2 regions of the Bacillus daqingensis genome follow, and region 2 is predicted to be linked to the other one. Evidence: a T-box and tRNA genes for the amino acid it is inferred to sense, from the RefSeq annotation. Region 2 holds a T-box; the other holds one or more tRNA genes.

Region 1 (9,807 bases), on a different contig from region 2:
GATGTCCGCCATGGATGGCATCCGCGTCTACTTGGGAAAGAAAGTATCCATTCCTGTGTACGTTGCGCTTCTGCTCGGTGCGGTTGCGTTTCAGGCAGGTAACTTTATCGGAGCCGCCCTGGCACTGAACTTCTTCCTGCCGGCCGTATCGATTGTCGGCTGGGTGTCCATTCTGGCCTTTATGGCGCTGATTATTGCCTGGGTCGGCGTGTACCGGCTGATTGAAAACATTAACCGCGTCATCATCGGTACGATGGTCGGCGCATTTGTTCTCACCGTATTCGTTGCCGGACCGAGCATCACTGATGTGGCAACGACCGGCTTCTCCTTTAACGTGCCGGAAGCGAACTACTGGCTCATTCTCGCACTGATTGCAACGACACTGCCGCCGAATACTGCGCTTGGTCTGTCAGCGTTTATTAAGAGGAAATATGAAAATAATACGACTCTTTCCACTGAAAAAAAGATGCAGCTGTCGTATTTTGATTTGCGGACGAATCTGACAATCGCAGCTGTGATCGCCGTTTCCATTTTGATCTGCGCAGGCAGCACGATTTACCTGACCGGGGCGGAAATCACCGGCGCCGGCGATATGGCGTATCAGCTGACGCCGCTTCTCGGACAGTACGCAGGCGTTCTCTTCGCACTCGGTTTGTTTGCGGCCGGCTTTTCCTCGGGTCTCTTTAACATCACGGTGCAGCCGCACTTGTTTGGCCAGGCTACCGGAACGACAGAAAGCGTGAAAGCACTTCCGAACCGGATTATGATTACCATCGCTGCCGTGCTGCCGATCGTTGTCGTCTTCTTCTTTGGCGGTGCGCCAGTTGAAATGATCATGACTGCCCAGGCGTTAAACGGCCTGCTGCTGCCAATCGTCGTTGGAGCTATCTGGTGGCTCTGTACGAGACGAAAAGAGCTTGGAGATAAGGCAAACAGCCTCCGCGAAAATATCGCTTACGGAGCCGTCATGCTGCTTGTATGCGGTCTTGCCATTCGCGTCTACCTTGATCTGTTCGGCATCATTTAACCGAGCGTGAGCAGCTCATGCCTAGTTACCAGCACCCCCGCCCGACAGATGATGTATCTGACGGGCGGGGGTATTTGCCGGATTCTTAGCTGAAGGAGCAGATGCAAGATCTCCGTGGCAAAACTTTTTAGTGAAAACATATTGCGGCGGTATAAAAAAGATGGTATTATAAAATACGTCGCAAAGGCGGCATGCAAACGTGGCCCGTTGGTCAAGTGGTTAAGACACCGCCCTTTCACGGCGGTAACACGGGTTCGAATCCCGTACGGGTCACCATTTATTTTTTCGCAGAAGCTGTGGGATGCCCGCACTTTTTTTCATGCGACGCCGTTCACCAAATCGGATCTTTTCCAGAAGCCACTAGATAAGGAAAGATTCGCTACATTCCAAACCTTTTTCTGCAGAGAAGCAAGAAGGTTGAGGAAGCAAGGGAGAAGGCAAGGGAGCTTACTCTGGTAAGTGAACGCAGACGGAAGCCGAAGGTGACGAAAAGATTCGCCGCAGTCCCCAAACCTTTTTCTGCAGAGAAGCAAGAAGGTTGAGGAAGCAAGGGAGAAGGCAAGGGAGCTTACTCTGGTAAGTGAACGCAGACGGAGGCCGAAGGTGACGAAAAGATTCGCCGCTTATCTGCAGAAAAAAACCGTTGACTTCTGAATAGGAGCAGCGTATAATAAATTTTGTTGCGGTTCACAACAACCGCACTCTTAATGCCGCGGGGTGGAGCAGTCTGGTAGCTCGTTGGGCTCATAACCCAAAGGTCGATGGTTCAAATCCATCCCCCGCAACCAATTTACATATGATAGCTGGTCTGAAAGAATGGTCCCGTGGTGTAGCGGTTAACATGCCTGCCTGTCACGCAGGAGATCGCGGGTTCGATTCCCGTCGGGACCGCCATTTTTTTTTGCATAAATTGGCTCGGTAGCTCAGTCGGTAGAGCAACGGACTGAAAATCCGTGTGTCGGCGGTTCGATTCCGTCCCGAGCCACCACTTTTTATGCTGGCCTAGCTCAATTGGTAGAGCAACTGACTTGTAATCAGTAGGTTGGGGGTTCAAGTCCTCTGGCCAGCACCACCATCCACAATCCCTATCCGCGCAACGGCGCAGGATAGTTTTTTTGTATATGCTGGTATCGGCCGCGCTTTTCAGTGCGGTTTTTTAGTATTTCCCGGGAAATACCAGACGCCGGCGGGAAATATATTCTTGCAGGTATCTGTGATAGAATGAAGAAGGAATGCAGACAAACAGGAGGGTTCTGTATGGACAAGCAAAAGATTCTTGTTGTAGATGACGAAAAACCAATCGCTGATATATTACAATTTGGACTGGAGAAGGAAGGCTTTGATGTCGTCTGTGCGTATGACGGCAATCAGGCGGTCGAGCTCGTAAAAGAGCACGTGCCCGCACTGATTCTGCTCGATATTATGCTTCCATATAAAGACGGCATGGAAGTGTGCCGTGAAGTTCGCAAAACGTACGATATGCCGATCATCATGCTGACGGCAAAAGACTCGGAGATCGACAAAGTGCTCGGACTGGAGCTTGGCGCGGATGATTACGTTACGAAGCCGTTCAGCACGCGTGAACTTGTCGCGCGGGTAAAGGCAAACCTGCGCCGCAAGCAGAAGACCGAAGAAGTTGATACCGATACGAAAAACATCGAAATCGGTCCGCTGCTGATTCAGCCGGATGCTTATCTTGTGACGAAACGCGGAGAGCCGATTGAACTGACTCACCGTGAGTTTGAGCTGATTTACTACCTCGGCCGTCATTTAGGCCAAGTGATGACGCGGGAGCATTTGCTGCAGGCTGTCTGGGGCTATGACTACTTTGGGGATGTCCGCACCGTGGACGTAACCGTGCGCCGCCTGCGTGAAAAGGTAGAGGATAATCCGAGCAGTCCAACGTGGATCGTTACCCGGCGGGGAGTCGGCTATTATTTAAGGCAGGCAGATCAGGAGAGTTAATGCATGAACATGAAAAAAATTCGTTTTTATAAATCGATCCACGTCAAGATCGTGGTCATTTATATGCTTCTCATTCTCATCGCGATGCAGGTCATCGGCGTTTATTTCACGCAGCAGCTGGAAGGACAGCTGGAAAGCAACTTCCGCGATACGCTGAATGAACGGGCCGGACTGCTCGCCTATAACGTCGAGCAGGAGCTGACAGCGGAAGAAGAGGAAGAGGATCAATCACTGGAAGCACGGGTTTCCGCCCTGCTTCGAAGCGACGTATTTAACATGGAAACCGCGGATGTGGAAGTGATTGATCAGAACAGCATAGTGGTGGCTTCGACAAACCCTGCGCAAAGTGTTACGGGACAGCGGGCGCAGGAGCTCAGTGTCAAACAGGCGCTTCTCGGAATTGAGGATACCGAAGGAGAGATTATGCTCAATTCCCTGAACAATCACCGGACGCTCGTCATGGCGCTTCCGGTCACCTCCGACGCCGATGAAGTTGTCGGGGCAGTGTACATCCGTGCATCGATGGAGTCCATGTACGATCAAATCAACGATATCAGCCAGATTCTGTACGCCGGGACGTTTATCGCGCTCGGACTTACTGCTGCACTTGGTATCTTTTTATCCCGGACAATTACCCGCCCGATCGTTGATATGAAAGAGCAGGCGGTCGTCATGGGCCAGGGGGATTTCTCCCGCTACGTAAACGTATACGGGGATGATGAGATCGGTCAGCTTGCGGAAACGTTTAACGATTTGACTGATAAGCTGCAGGAAGCGCACGCGACAACGGAAGGGGAGCGGCGCAAGCTCGCCTCGGTACTTATGCACATGACCGACGGCGTCATCGCGACCGACCGGAACGGCAATGTGATTCTCGTGAACCGCCGGGCGGAGGAAATCTTCGGCAAGCGGCAGGAGGAGCTCGCAGGCAAGGATGTCACCAGCGTGCTCGGACTCGACAAGTTTATGACGCTGAACGACTTGTACCGGTTCCAGGACCCGCTGCTGCTGGACTTCGACGCGCAGGAGGAAGAAATGATCATCGAGGCCAACTTCTCGACGATTGAGAAAGACAACGGAGCAGAGAACGGCCTGATCGCTGTGCTGCACGACGTCACGGAACAGGAGCGCGTCGAAGAAGAACGTCGCGAATTCGTTGCCAACGTTTCGCACGAGCTGCGCACGCCGCTCACGTCGATGAAGAGCTACCTGGAGGCGCTGCAGGACGGCGCCATAAACGATCCGGACATTGCACCGCAGTTTCTGGAAGTGACGTCGAATGAAACGGACCGGATGATTCGGCTCGTCAACGACCTGCTCCAGCTTTCCAAGATGGACAGCAAGGACTACAGTGTGAGCGTTGCGGAAATTGACGCGCCTCAGCTCGTAAATCATGTCATTGACCGGTTTGAGATGACGACGAAAAATCAGGACATTCAGTTCAAGCGGCGGATTCCGGAGGAGGAAATCACCGTGCAGGGAGACAGGGATAAGCTGATGCAGCTGATGGACAACATCGTTTCCAACGCTGTGAAGTACTCACCGGAAGGCGGTACGATTAACGTATCGCTCAAGCAGGAGCAGGAGCGGCTTGTTGTCAGCGTGAAAGACGAAGGGGTCGGCATTCCAAGAGAAAACATTCCACACGTATTTGACCGGTTTTACCGTGTCGACAAGGCGCGGTCCCGCAACCTCGGAGGCACTGGTCTCGGTCTCGCCATTGCGAAGGAAATTGCGATGGCACACGGAGGAAATATCTGGGTCAGCAGTGAATGGGGCAAAGGCACCACCTTCTCCTTCAGTCTGCCGTACGCCCAGGAGGTGGTGACGCAGTAATGCCGTTTATCGAGAACGTCAAAACATTTGTCCTCTGGGCCATGATTTTAACGAGTGTTGTGCTGACTTATCTCGTGTCGACGTATCAGCCGGCATACAATGTCCTGGATCAGGGGGATAACTCCTATATTGAAATTGAAGACATTGGGGAAACGAAGTCGTTTACAGACCTGCTGTATCCGTCTCAGGTCATCAGCCACAGCGGAAGCGACCGCAGCTGGGTGCATCCGGCCGGGGACAACTATTTGGAGATCATGGAGACGCTGCAGGAATTTGAGCTGGAGGAAATGGAGCTGACCGGAAGCCATCATGCGCCGGGCGTGAACCGTTCCTTCAATGGAATGGAGCTCATTTTTGATGAGCCGCTTGAAGGCGACTGGCTGGAGTACCTTGTTGGAATTGACGAAGATATGATTTTAATCGATCGCGTCGACCGCATTATTGTAACGGAAACGAGCGGGGGAACCCCGTCGGATGTAGCGATTCGCTTTGTCGATATGGAAGCGGAAGAGGTGTACCAGTCGCCGACCTCAGTGACGGTCTCTGACCTCGAATCGTTCAGTCAGGGGATTGCCCTTGAAGAGACGGAAGTGGAGCCGCGCGTGTTAAACGAGCGCGACGATTCCAGTTTTCAGCCGGTCCGCTACTTGCCGGTGGAGCCGGTGATGGAGCGCGTCTTTACGTATGAAACGACGCATATCGCACCGGACGGCTTTATCCAGACGCTCTTTACTGATCCAGACTATGTCCGCCAGTATTTTCAGGAGGGCGAGGACAGCTCCTATACAGACGGGACGCGGATGATGGACATGACGAACCGCGGCGCCGTGCTGGAGTATGTCCGGCCAGATCTCACTGCTGGCTCCCAAGTGCCAACGCAGTCGATCGTACGCGCCAGCCAGGAGTTCATTAACGGTCATTTCGGCTGGACCGATGACTTTTATGCAACCTCCTGGAGTGAAGGAGGCAGCAACGACCGGGCCTCGTTTACGATGCACGTGCAGGGCATGCCGGTATTTGATTCGAACGCCGGCAGTGCTTCCCACTACACGATCGACATCACCCGGTCCGGCAATGAAATTATCGAATATTCACGGCCGATGTTTCAGCTGGAAGAGCGGCCGTTTGAGATCGACACAAACGTGGAGCTTCCACCGTACAGTGAAGTAGAAACGTATATTGAAGAGGAAATGTCCACTTTCCCGGTGGAAACCGTGGAGGATGCGCGCGTCGCGTACAGCATGAGCCGCCAGAATTCGATCGCCGTATTTGAACCGGTTTGGTTCGTTTATGCCCGGGGCCAGTGGCATGAAGTGGATATGAACAGTGAAAGCGTCACAGAGGAGGTGCTGGAGGATGGACTGGAGCAGGACTAAAACGATTTTCATCGTCACGTTTATGCTGCTCAACATCTTTCTCGGCTATCAGCTGGCCGAAAAGCAGCGCCACGGGGACATCAACGAAATCGAGCAGATGACCCTCGACTCCCAGATTGAAGAGCAGCGCATTACGATTGAATTTGAGGAAACGGAAGAAGAACTGACGGGAGCGCCGATCACCGGCGTGCAGCGTTCGTTTGAAGATGACATCACGTTTTTGGAGCAGACGCTGGAGCGTCAGCAAATTGATCTGATTGACAGCACGACGCTGTATTCGGAGCTGGACTCTCCGTACAACTTCTCTCCGGCGAACCTGACGGCGAGCACGGAAGCGTTTATGCAGCAGTACGTGTTCCGCGGGGAAGAATACCAGCTTGCGGCCTACGATGAAGAGGAGGGCCTGATCGGCCTCTATCAGACGTTTGAAGGCAGCATGATCGACCAGTACGAGCGCGACAGCTACCACGTGGTGCTTGAGCTGAACGACAGCGGACAAATCGTATCGTATACGCAGCGCTACTTGACGATTGTCGAGCAGGGAGCGGAAGAAGAACTGCTGACGCCGATGCAGGTCGTCGAGCGGCTGATCAACGATCCACAGGTCGGAATCGGTACGGATTCGACGATTTCAAGCGCGACAGTCGGGTATTATAATTTGATGGAAGTCGACGCCAACTTTCAAATTTACGCTCCGGTCTGGCGGGTCATTGTGGATGACGAGCCGTTTTTCGTCAACGCCCTCACCGGGGAAGTGCAGAACATTACGAGCTAGAGTATACAACAGGGGGATGCGCGATGAGCTTATCATTCAGCGTGCTGGCAAGCGGAAGCACCGGCAATGCCATCTATATTGAAACACCGGGGCAGAAGCTGCTCGTAGACGCAGGACTGTCCGGCAAGAAAATAGAAAAGCTGTTCGCCGATGCCGGACTTTCCATCAGCGAGCTGGACGGCATTCTCGTAAGCCACGAGCACAGCGACCACATTAAAGGAGTCGGCATTCTAGCGAGGCGCTACAACCTGCCCGTCTATGCCAACGAAAAAACGTGGGCAGCGATGGCGCCGATGATCGGGGCGGTTTCAACGGAGCAGCAGTTCCTGTTTGAAACCGGCAGCATTGAGACGTTTGCAGACGTGGACGTGGAGAGCTTTACCGTCAGTCATGACGCAGCGGATCCGATGTTCTTTTCTTTCATGCACGAGGGCCGGAAGCTGACAATCTTAACCGATACCGGCTATGTCAGCAGCCGGATGATGGCTGCTGCTGAAGAGTCAGACGTGCTTATCTTTGAGTCCAATCATGACGTCGGCATGCTGCAGATGGGCCGCTACCCGTGGAGCGTGAAGCGCCGTATCTTAAGCGACGAAGGCCACGTGTCCAACGAGGATGCTGGAATCGCCCTGGCTGACCTTGTCCGTAAGCGCCGGGCGGACGTTTATCTCGCGCACTTGTCGAAGGACAACAACATGAAGGATCTTGCACGCATGACGGTCCAGCAGACGATGGAGCTGGAAGGAGCGGCACCGGGAGAGGATTTTAAGCTGTTTGACACAGACCCGGAGATTCCGACGAAGCTCCGCCGCATCGACTGACCGGATTCGCATCACGAGACACCGCTGGAGTAAAGTCCAGCGGTTTTTTTGTGTAGAAAGAACGCCGCCGATCGGGCCGATTACGGAAAACCTGCCGATGGTTTTGGAAAATTATCGAAGAAGATGCGTATAAATAGACGAAAAGCCCCGTGCTCACTAAAATAATAAGTAGAGCGGCGCGTCCGCTCGTGCATGACCAGTCACCGCAGATGAATGGAATAGGGGAGGTTTTTGACATGGGTTACTATGATGGCGGCACGCGTGCAAGCAAAGAAAAACGCGGTGCCTCTTCAGGAATCGCCGGCTTTATCGGGGCAATAGTCGGCGCATTGATCGTCGTGTTTTCGATTCCCGTGCTCTCATCGACCGGCTTTTTGCCATATGATATCGGTCCTGCGGGGCCGGGCAGCGAAGAAGCAGGGGAATCGGCCGAAGAAAACACAGAAGAGCAGGTCGAATCAGTCAGCATTGAACATAATTCAGACGTGACTGAAGCAGTGGACCGGGTGCATGATGCCGTCGTCGGCATCGTCAACATGAATCAGAGCAGCGATATGTTCGGCGCTCCTGCAGGCGAAGGCACCGGCTCCGGCATCATTTATAAAATCGAAGAAGACCGGGCGTTCGTCGTGACGAATCAGCACGTGATCGAAGGAGCGTCCACTGGGCAGACGGAAGTAGACGTGACGCTTACAGATGGTTCACGGATACCTGCTGAATTTGTTGGAGAGGATGAACTGACAGATCTTGCTGTGCTGACGATTGACGCCGAGGAAGTGGAGACCATCGCAGATTTCGGTACGTCGGATACACTTCGCGCCGGCGAGCCGGCGATTGCGATCGGCAATCCGCTCGCCTTTGAAGGATCGGTAACGCTCGGCATTATCAGCTCCGTTGAACGAAGCATCCCCGTTGATATCAGCGGCGACGGACAGCCGGACTGGGAGGCGGAAGTGCTCCAGACGGATGCAGCGATCAACCCGGGTAACTCCGGCGGCGCCCTCGTCAACATACAGGGGGAAGTGATCGGCATCAACTCGATGAAGATCGCGCAAAATGCCGTGGAAGGCATCGGTTTTGCGATTCCGGCTGACCTTGCGCAGCCTGTGATCGCCGACCTGGAGCAATACGGAGAGGTGCAGCGCCCGCAGATGGGCATCGTCCTCCGCTCGCTGCAGGAGATCCCGTCCTTCCACTGGGAGAGTACGCTCGGCCTGCCTGAAGATGTGAAAGGCGGCGTCTATATTGAAGGCGTGCAGCCGGATTCACCGGCACAGGAAGCCGGCATGGAAGAAGGTGATGTGATCGTGGAGCTTGACGGAGAAGAGATCCGTGACGCAAACGAGCTCCGCCGCTACCTGTATACAGAAGTGGAGATCGGCGATACAATGGAAGTCACGTTCTACCGGAATGGGGAACTGCAGTCCACAGACATCACCCTCTCCGAGCAGGTATTTTAATGAAAGAGCCTGGGGATAACCTGTCTCCGGGCTCTTTTTTGTTATCCCCGTGGATAAATCGGGTACAGACACAACTGTGGATAACTAATGAAAGGAGGGAGAGCATGATTTACAGCTGCAGTGAGCACGTGGAGGAAGCATTGGATGAAACGTTGACAGACGGGGGTCCTCCGCCTGTTTTTACAAAAATGGAAGACAAAGAAGCACCGTGTTTTATTTGCGGAAAACCGGCATTGTTTCAAGTGGAAGCGTGAGTTGTGCACAATGTTATACACAGTTTTCCACAGGGATATTTTAGTAAAATAAGGAATTTTGCAAGATACGAACAGTGATTTCTGGAAAATCGTAGTGGAAAGCGGTTTCAAAACGCAGAGGGGAACAGAAAAAAAGCCGGGAAGGTCTGTGTATATGTGGATAATATTTGTGGATAACTTTATTATATGGGGATAACCTGTGGAGAAAACAAAATCCACAGGTTATTATTTTGAGGCGTTACTCATCAAAATCGAAAAGCGACAGCTGCTCATAGGCAGGCTTTTGCTTTTTA
Region 2 (9,807 bases):
TGCCGTATCATGGACTACGGTAAGTATCGCTTCGAGCAACAGAAGAAAGAAAAAGAAGCGCGCAAGAAGCAGAAAATCATTAACTTGAAAGAAGTTCGACTCAGCCCGAACATCGAAGAACATGATTTCAACACAAAGCTTCGCAATGCACGAAAGTTTCTTGAAAAAGGCGATAAAGTAAAGGCTGCGATCCGCTTCCGCGGACGTGCCATTACGCATTCCGAACTCGGCCGCAAAGTTCTCGTCCGTCTTGCCGATGAGTGCAAGGATCTCGCGACGATTGAACAGAAGCCGAAGATGGAAGGCCGCAGCATGTTCCTCGTGCTTGCGCCAAATAAAGAAAACGAAAAATAGAGCGGCGGCCTGTGATTCAGCCCACGACCGTTTCCGCTTCACCTTGAGACAACAACGATTTCTATAGCAGGAAAGGATGTTTGACCATGCCAAAGATGAAGACGCACAGCGGTGCATCAAAACGTTTTAAAAGAACAGGTTCCGGCAAGCTTAAGCGCAGCCACGGCTACACAAGCCACCTGGCGGCAAACAAGTCCCAGAAGCAGAAGCGTAAGCTCCGTAAATCTGCTCTCGTCTCTAAAGGCGACCAGAAGCGCATCAACGAGCTCGTAAAGTAACGAACAGATAACGGAAGCTGCAGCGCAGCCCGTGAAACTATATCATTTGAGGAGGGATTACGATGGCTCGAGTAAAAGGCGGATATGTATCCCGTCGTCGTCGTAAAAGAGTATTAAAACTAGCGAAAGGTTATTACGGTTCCAAACACCGTCTGTTCCGCGTCGCGCAGGATCAGGTAATGAAATCTCACCTGTATGCCTACCGTGACCGCCGTCAGAAGAAGCGTGACTTCCGTCAGCTGTGGATTACACGAATCAATGCGGCAGCCCGCATGAATGGTCTTTCCTACAGCCGTCTGATGCACGGTCTGAAGACAGCAGGAATCGACATGAACCGTAAAATGCTCGCTGATATCGCGATCAACGACGAGCAGGCGTTTGCAGATCTTGCTGCAAAAGCGAAAGAAAACCTGAAGTAATGAAACAGTCGGCTGCCCCGCACTTATGCCGGGCAGCCTTTTTTCATGGCCGCCGCGCTTTGTATGGCGGGCTTGGATATCGATGATGGAGGCAGTGTGGATGATAACAGCAGCAGTCTATTATATCACCGTCAATGCAATTGGAGCTGCGTTTTTTGCAGCGGATAAGCGAAAGGCCCGGCTCGGCAAGTGGCGGATTCAGGAAAAGACGCTGCTGCTTTGGGCATTTGCGGGAGCAGCGCCGCTGATGATCGTGACTGGAAGGCTTATCCGGCATAAAACGCGTACGCTTGTTTTTCGCGCCGCTATGCCGGCTGCTGTCCTGATCCACGCTGGATTCTGGATCTGGATGCTGATGTAAAGGAGTCTGGTAACGTGGAAGAACTGGAAACGACGATTTTTCAAGTCATTGAACAGGCAGGATGGCTCGCGCCGATCATTTTTGTGCTGCTGCACCTGTTCCGGCCATTCCTGTTTCTTCCGGTCGTCATTGTTTGTATGGCCGGCGGGTACTTTTTTGGTTTTGTACAGGGAAGCCTTTACTCCATTGCCGGTCTTGCCCTTATGTCCGCCGCCTTTTATGCGGTTGTGCAGAAGATGCCCCGTTTTCGCGAACGTGTGGCCCGTTTGAAAAAGAAAGTGTTTCACGACAGGCAGATGACAATCGGACAAGTCATGATTTTACGGATGCTCCCGTTTATTCATTTTCATCTGCTGTCACTTTACTTGATGGAGATGACGAACACCTTTCGACGTTACATGACGTACAGCGTGCTTGGCATTATTCTGCCGGCGATGCTGTTTACCGGCTTCGGGCATATTCTGGTAGAACTATCGTGGATATATGCACTGCCGATTCTCGGACTTCTCGCAATCGCTTTTTTCTATTTAGGCCGTCGGGAAGAGCGGCCTGATCCAATGCGCCCGTCGACGAGCAAGGCCGGATGATGGTTGGCTTCTCTTCCTTCGATTATCAGAAGCAGCGCATCGACAGCACTCAAAAAAGGCACTCATCCCTGACTGCGGGTGAGTGCCTTTTAAGGTGTCGTACCGGTTTAGGTTTTGGACTGCTTCTGCTGATTGCGCAGACGCTTAATGATATCATGCACCGGAAGGCCCCATTCGATCGATGCCTTCGGATAGCGGACAAGAATCTCTTTTTCCATCGTCTCAAAGTCAGCGAGCGTCATCCCCCGCAGTTCATCGAGGTTTTCGGCCTGGATGACGATCGTTGTCACTTCTACTGACTGATCGGCAGTTCCGAGAAATTTTTCACCTTCAAACATGGCGCCCTGGGTTGTGATAAAAAGGTGGCGCCGCACGTTTTCCGGGTCGTCAAGCACGTAAAAGTCATGATTGCGTCTGGCTCTTTCCAGTTTGCGCGTGGGATCGGTTATATATTTAATGATACTGAAGGCGATGATTCCGACAGCGATAAGCAGAAAAAGCCGAAAAAGAATTACGGTCATCATGGTAATCTCTCCTTCTCTCAAGGTCGTACCAGAGTATCTGTATCTATCGTACACGCCAGATGATTTAAACGTAAAGAAATAGCTCTTGTTATGTTACGATAGAGCATGCGGGAAGGTTTCATCATGCATTGATTTTCCTGTTAAAAGACGTGAATAAGGCTCTGTATCAAGGGGAAAAAGAGCAGAAAAAGGAGACGGTTACATATGGATCTGCAGATGCTGTTTAAACGCCAGCAGGAGCTGGACAGTTATATTGAAGAAAAGCGTCAGGTCAAACCGGAGGACGTATTTGAAGAGAAGCTGCTGGCTTTTTCTGTGGAAGCGGGGGAGCTTGCCAATGAGGTCCGCAGCTTTAAATTTTGGAGCAGCCGCGGCCCTTCTGACGACCGTGTGATTTTAGAAGAATATGTAGACGGCCTGCATTTTTTGCTGTCGATCGGTAATACCCTTGCGCTGTCCCCGGAGGTCGATGAGGTGGACTTGGCACAGGAAAAAGCGGATAAGAAAGAGCAGACCGCAGCGTTTCTGGAGCTGTTCGCGGCTGTATCTCTGCTGCGAATTGAGCCGTCTGCTGAAACGTACGGCGCGCTGTTCTCCGCTTATTTGAATCTGGCAGGGCAGCTCGGATATTCGTGGGAGGATGTGACTCTCGCCTATCATGCAAAAAACGAGGAGAATTATTCCCGGCAGGAAAACGGTTATTAATTCGATATACGAAGGAATTGAGACGAAGCCGGAAAAACGCTATACTGAACTAGAGTACATACTAACGGAATACAGGAGGATGATCGATCATGGATGAAATGCTCAGCATGCTGAAGGATCTGACAGACGCGAACGGCGTTCCAGGTAACGAACGGGAGCCGCGTGACGTCATGAAACGCTACATTGAACCGTTTGCGGACGAAGTCGAAACGGATCAGCTCGGAAGCCTGATTGCGAAAAAACACGGAAGCGTTCAAAACGGGCCGAAAATCATGGTGGCAGGCCACCTCGATGAAATTGGCTTCATGATTACAAATATTGATGACAACGGCTTTTTAAAATTTCAGTGCGTCGGCGGCTGGTGGGAGCAGGTGATGCTGGCTCAGCGTGTCACTGTCATGACCAAGGAAGGCGACATTCCAGGTGTCATCGGCTCGAAGCCTCCGCACATTCTTCCGGCAGAAGCACGAAAAAAGTCGGTTGATAAAAAGGAAATGTTCATTGATATCGGTGCCAAGGACCGGGCAGAAGCAGAATCTTTCGGCGTGCGCCCTGGCGATTCGGTCGTACCGGTTTGTGATTTCACGGTGATGAAAAACGAAAAGTACCTGATGGCTAAAGCGTGGGATAACCGCATCGGCTGTGCGATAGCAATTGAAGTGCTGCGCCGCTTGAAAGACGAAGATCATCCAAACACCGTCTATGGTGTTGGCACCGTGCAGGAAGAGGTTGGCCTGCGCGGAGCAAAAACGTCTGCCAATCAGATTCAGCCGGACATCGGCTTCGGTGTAGACGTGGGAATTGCAGGTGACACACCTGGTGTATCCGACAAAGACGCCCTTGCAAAAATGGGGGAAGGTCCACAGATCATCGTCTATGATGCATCGATGATTTCGCACAAAGGCCTGCGTGATTTCGTAACGGATACAGCAGATGCTGCTGACATTCCGTACCAGTTTGATTCGGTCCCGGGAGGCGGAACAGATTCTGGAGCCATTCATTTAACAGCGAACGGAGTGCCTGCCCTGTCGATCACGATCGCGACACGCTACATTCACACACATGCTGGTATTCTGCACCGGGATGACTTTGAAAACGCAGTGAAACTAATCGTGGAAGTGATTAAAAAGCTGGATCGCGACACCGTCAACACGATTACGTTCTCGTAATAAGTAATGTGAACCTGCTCCCTGGTAAGGGGGCAGGTTTTTTTATACAACCAGACAGCTGGCTCTATGAAGGAAATCGGGCCTGCACCTGATTTTTCTAAATAAAAGACAGATGGAGGAGCTCCAGGCTCAATCGCCGGATTGAAAAGAAGCTTCTTTTTATGTTTTATAAACATATTGGAAACGAACCTTTTAACAGGCAGGCTTTTACGTGCCGGACATCAATTGATCATAACTTGGGAGAAGAAAGAGACGTCAGAATAGCAGGACGATGCAATCTCATGTTGACGGGATGGGTCTGTTTCCCTATAATGCAGAGAGTTGTTTACTCTTCGGACGAAAGGAGCCCGCTGTTGAACTATTTTGTTAAACTATCTATTATTGTCGCGGCATCCATTTTACTCGGTTTTGCCTTCAACGTGTTTTTGCTGCCGCATGAAGTCCTGACGGGCGGCGTAACGGGTGTTGCCATGATCTTTGGGCTGATGACACCGGTCAATACAGGGTTTTGGATTATCATCCTGAACATTCCTATTGTCATCTTGGGCTGGATGAAACTCGGAAAAGAGTTTATTATAAACAGTATTATCTCTGTAGCGGTTACATCGGTGTCGATGCTCTACATTCCGATTGTGCAAATCACGGAGGACGCCCTGCTTTCTTCCGTTTGGGGCGGCGTCTTGACAGGGGTCGGCATCGGTTTAATCATTCGCTACTACAGTTCGACAGGCGGTTTTGACGTGATCGGAATCCTGCTCATTAAAAAATGGGACATTCCGCTCGGCGGACTGATTTTTGCGCTGAACTCCGGCGTCGTTGTCCTTTCCGGATTTTTCTTCGGCTGGGAGCTTGCGCTGTATACGATGCTCTCGATCTACATTACGGGAATTGTCATTGACCGGATTCACACCCGCCACGTGAAACTGAACCTCATGGTTGTCACTAGCCACGGGGAAGAGCTCCGGCGTGCGCTGCTGGAAAATCTCGTCAGAGGAATCACCGTGATTGACGGTCAGGGCGCTTACTCCCGTGAGGAGAAAAAAGTGCTTTATACGGTGATCACACGCTACGAGCTGGAAATCATCCGAAATGTGCTGAAGGATATTGATCCGGATGCGTTTGTCAGCATCAGTCAGTCGATGCAGGTGATGGGGAATTTCAGAAAAGACGATTAGTCCGGTATCACTGCCGGCATACAAGAGGGGGGAGTACCGGTGGAAGCTATCTCATCGGTCCAGAATCCACGAATTAAAGCATGGAAAAAACTGCAAAAGAAACGGGAGCGGGACCGCTCCGGCCTCTTTCTCGTAGAAGGCGAGCATCTCGTTGAAGAAGCGTTAAAAGCGGCAGTTTCTGTCAAAGAAATCATCATCCGGGAAGACCGGGAAATCCCGAAGCGCTGGCTCATTGATCATATTGAGCTGGTTTACGTGACGGAGCGGGTGATGACGGAGCTGGCGGAAACAGAGACGCCTCAAGGAATGATTGCAGTCTGCGAAAAGCCCGCGCTCGAAAACATCGTGTTTGAGTCCGGACGCTATCTGCTGCTGGACCGGATTCAGGACCCCGGAAATCTGGGCAGTATGCTCCGGACTGCAGAAGCAGCAGGACTGGAGGGCGTCATTTTTGGTGAGGGCTGCGCGGATCCATTTAACGGAAAAGTTGTTCGTTCCACCCAGGGTGCTATTTTTCATATTTACGTGCAGCAGATGGATCTGCACGATGCGGTGGATCGCTGCAGGGAGAACGGCATTCCCGTTTTTGGAACAAGCTTGAACGGCAGCACATTCACTGCGATAGAGCCGCAGGAATCCTTTGCGCTGCTGATGGGCAATGAAGGGGCAGGCGTCGAGCCGTCCCTGCTCGAGAAGACGGATCAGAATTTGTACATTCCAATATACGGGGAGGCAGAATCCCTGAACGTTGGAGCTGCAGCCGGCATTTTGATCTATCATTTGCGCGGAGATTAAAAAGCAATTGAAAAGCGTCTCCGATCCTTATATAATGAACTACAGATCGAATCATTGAACGCGATGAAGGAGAGCAGTAAGCGGATTCATCTTTTTGCCAGGGAGACAGTGCCGAAGACTGGAAGCACTGTTCGAAAAGAACCGCTGAATTCACTCCCGAGCTGGTGCCGGAGTAAGCTGATCAGCTGAAAAGGCAGCCCGGAAGGAAGACCGTTATCTTCCTGTTTGAGAGAACAGAAGCAGCTGCTTCTGTTAACTAGGGTGGTACCGCGAAGTCTTTTCGTCCCTCGGTCCGGGGCGGGAAGGCTTTTTTTCGTGGCAGGACCCCGATGCAAGAATGGATGACGCGGTTTATATTTAAAGGAGGTAATGACAGTATGCTGGAACGTCTGCAGGAACTGCACGATGAAGCAGTAGTAAAAGTAGCAGAAGCGCAGGACCTTGATTCCCTGCAGCAGGTACGGATCTCTTACCTGGGGAAAAAGGGCCCGATCACAGAAGTGATGAAAGGAATGGGAAAGCTTTCTAACGAAGAGCGCCCGGTCGTCGGCGCAAAAGCCAACGAAGTGCGTCAATCGGTGCAAAAGCTTATTGAAGAGAAGGAGCAGACGCTTCAGGCGGCTGCTGTGCAAAAGCAGCTGGCAGAAGAAAGCATCGATGTGACGCTTCCCGGCAGACCGGTAGCGCGCGGTGCACGTCACCCGCTTACGTCAGTGGTGGAGACGATTGAAGATATCTTTACCGGCATGGGCTTTCAGGTGGCAGAGGGACCGGAAGTGGAAACCGACTATTACAACTTTGAATCACTGAACCTGCCGAAGCACCATCCGGCACGAGATATGCAGGATACGTTCTTTGTCACACCGGATCTGCTGCTGAGAACGCAGACATCCCCCGTGCAGACACGGACGATGGAGAAGCATGAGGGCAAGGGGCCGGTTAAGATCATCTGCCCTGGTAAAGTGTATCGCCGTGACGAAGATGATGCGACCCATTCCCATCAGTTCATGCAGATTGAAGGTCTTGTTGTCGATAAAGGCATCCGTATGAGTGACCTGAAGGGCATGTTTGAAGCCTTTGTAAAAAGTTATTTCGGAGAAGACCGGGACATGCGGCTTCGTCCGAGCTTTTTTCCATTCACAGAGCCGTCTGCTGAGCTGGACGTTTCCTGCGCTATGTGCGGCGGAAAAGGCTGCAGAACGTGCAAGGGAACCGGCTGGATTGAGGTTCTGGGTTCCGGTATGGTGCACCCGAACGTGCTGAAAATGGGCGGATTTGATCCGGAGGTTTATTCCGGGTTCGCATTCGGCATGGGTGTCGAGCGTTTTGCAATGCTGAAATACGGGATCGACGACATCCGTCATTTTTACACGAACGATACCCGTTTCTTGGAACAGTTTATCAGAGAATAGAAAAGTGAAGGAGGAAGCAGCGTGCTTTTATCATATAAATGGCTGAGTGATTATGTGGATTTATCCGGCATTACGCCGGAAAAACTGGCTGAGGAACTGACGCTTCACGGTGTCGAGGTTGATGCCGTTCAGGAGCTTGGAGCAGACATTACGAACCTTGTCGTCGGTAAAGTCGTTTCCTGTGAGCAGCATCCGGATGCGGATAAGCTGAAGGTCTGCCAGGTTGATATCGGGGAAGAAGCCGTTCAGATCGTATGCGGAGCTCCAAACGTGGCGGAAGGCCAGTCTGTGGCCGTTGCCCGTGTCGGAGGCCGTTTGCCTGGCGGGATGAAAATCAAGCGGGCTAAGCTGCGAGGGCAGGTTTCAGAAGGAATGATCTGTTCTCTGCAGGAGCTTGGCTTCGAAGGAAAAGTAGTGCCGAAGAAATACAGCGAAGGCATTTTCGTTTTCCCTGAAGAAGTGGTGCCAGGAACAGATGCGAAGGAGCCGCTTGGTCTAGATGACACAGTGCTGGAGCTGGATCTTACGCCGAACCGGTCGGACTGCCTGAGCTATCTGGGAGCTGCTTACGAAGCGGCTGCCGTACTCAACCGCGACGTCTACATGCCTGAGCCTCGCATTGTGCCTGCAAAGGACCGGACCGAGGAATTCGTCAACGTCAGAGTGGAAGCAGATGAATGGAACCCGTACTACGGAGCTACGATGATCCGCGGTGTCCAAGTAAGTGAATCCCCGCTCTGGCTGCAGACCGCGCTGATGACAAGCGGCGTGCGCCCGCTGAATAACGTAGTCGATATTACGAACTACGTGCTGCTTGAATACGGGCAGCCGCTGCATGCGTTCGACTTTGACCGCTTCGGTTCGGATGAAGTAGTCGTGCGCCGCGCTGAGCAGGATGAAACGATGACAACGCTTGACGGCGAGGAGCGGACTCTGAGCGCCGAGCATCTCGTCATCACGAACGGTATTCGCCCAACGGCACTTGCTGGGGTCATGGGAGGAGCTGACTCTGAGGTGGAAGCAACCTCGGAAAACCTGCTTCTGGAATCGGCTTACTTTAAGCCGGAAACCGTCCGGAAAGCCCAAAAGGATCTCGGCATACGCAGTGACTCGAGCATCCGCTTTGAAAAAGGAGTAGATCCGAACCGCGTAGCAGCCGCTGGCGAACGTGCCGCTTCTCTCATTCAGCAGCTGGCCGGCGGTGTCGTGTTAGCCGATCCGGTGGAGCACGATACGCTGAACCGCGATGAGCTGGAGCTCGATGTTCAGGCAGACCGGATCAATGCTTCACTGGGCACAGACATATCAGCAGATGAGATGACGTCGGTGCTGGAACGGCTCCGCTTTCCTGTGAAGGAAAAGAAAGGAACCCTTCACGTGACGGTCCCGACACGGCGGCAGGACATCTCCATCGAACCGGATATCGTGGAGGAAGTGGCTCGTCTTTACGGCTATGACAACATCCCGGTTACACTGCCGAATACGCCGTCGACAAAAGGCGGTCTTACCGTCGCACAAAAGCGAAAGCGCCGCATCCGCCGCTTTTTGGAAAGTGCGGGCATGCACGAAGCAGTAAGCTATTCGTTGACGACAGCAGAAAAGGAAGCACACTTCCGCAGCAAAGAGGAGCCTCGTGTATCAGTCGCTTTGCCGATGAGCGAGGACCGAAGCAGCTTGCGCACGACGCTGATTCCGCATCTGCTGGAAGCGCTCAGTCACAACCGCAACCGGAATTTGTACAACGTATCGCTGTTTGAGCTTGGTTCTGTGTTTCACACGGCTGAAACAGACGTAACGAAGCAGCCTGAAGAAAAAACGTATCTCGCCGGTGCATTTACAGGCTTGTGGGAATCGCATGAGTGGCAGGGAGAAAAGAAGCCGGTCGACTTTTTCGTTGTGAAAGGCGTTGTAGAAGGACTGCTCGCGGAGCTGAAGGCGGAAGTTTCCTTTGAAAAAGCGGAACGAAGCGGATTGCATCCAGGGCGTACGGCTTCTGTGCTGATCCATGATCGTCCGGCAGGCGTCATC

Evidence for each region. A T-box is a leader RNA that pairs with one kind of tRNA and senses whether it is charged. The one in region 2 lies ahead of pheS (phenylalanine--tRNA ligase subunit alpha), so its partner is inferred to be a tRNA-Phe.
Region 1: it encodes a tRNA-Phe, which carries the amino acid that the T-box ahead of pheS (phenylalanine--tRNA ligase subunit alpha) is inferred to sense. The anticodon was not compared.

The regions. Positions count from the first base shown of each region.
Region 1 is NZ_JBHSGK010000005.1:34,929-44,735, forward strand. It holds gene ACFO4L_RS06530 (Nramp family divalent metal transporter) at 1-1,027, shown strand, start outside; tRNA gene ACFO4L_RS06535 (tRNA-Glu) at 1,229-1,303, shown strand; tRNA gene ACFO4L_RS06540 (tRNA-Met) at 1,739-1,815, shown strand; tRNA gene ACFO4L_RS06545 (tRNA-Asp) at 1,846-1,921, shown strand; tRNA gene ACFO4L_RS06550 (tRNA-Phe) at 1,940-2,015, shown strand; tRNA gene ACFO4L_RS06555 (tRNA-Thr) at 2,024-2,099, shown strand; gene yycF (response regulator YycF) at 2,285-2,992, shown strand; gene walK (cell wall metabolism sensor histidine kinase WalK) at 3,002-4,828, shown strand; gene ACFO4L_RS06570 (YycH family regulatory protein) at 4,828-6,204, shown strand; gene ACFO4L_RS06575 (two-component system regulatory protein YycI) at 6,185-6,979, shown strand; gene ACFO4L_RS06580 (MBL fold metallo-hydrolase) at 7,003-7,800, shown strand; gene ACFO4L_RS06585 (S1C family serine protease) at 8,037-9,260, shown strand; gene ACFO4L_RS06590 (CxxH/CxxC protein) at 9,365-9,514, shown strand; gene ACFO4L_RS06595 (FAD-binding domain-containing protein) at 9,753-9,807, opposite strand, start outside.
Region 2 is NZ_JBHSGK010000013.1:343,716-353,522, reverse strand. It holds gene infC (translation initiation factor IF-3) at 1-354, shown strand, start outside; gene rpmI (50S ribosomal protein L35) at 441-632, shown strand; gene rplT (50S ribosomal protein L20) at 695-1,051, shown strand; gene ACFO4L_RS13000 (DUF1294 domain-containing protein) at 1,152-1,412, shown strand; gene ACFO4L_RS12995 (TVP38/TMEM64 family protein) at 1,427-1,999, shown strand; gene ACFO4L_RS12990 (sigma-w pathway protein ysdB) at 2,107-2,523, opposite strand; gene ACFO4L_RS12985 (dUTP diphosphatase) at 2,728-3,228, shown strand; gene ACFO4L_RS12980 (M42 family metallopeptidase) at 3,318-4,397, shown strand; gene ACFO4L_RS12975 (YitT family protein) at 4,751-5,572, shown strand; gene ACFO4L_RS12970 (TrmH family RNA methyltransferase) at 5,612-6,367, shown strand; T-box leader at 6,422-6,658, shown strand; gene pheS (phenylalanine--tRNA ligase subunit alpha) at 6,745-7,779, shown strand; gene pheT (phenylalanine--tRNA ligase subunit beta) at 7,801-9,807, shown strand, end outside.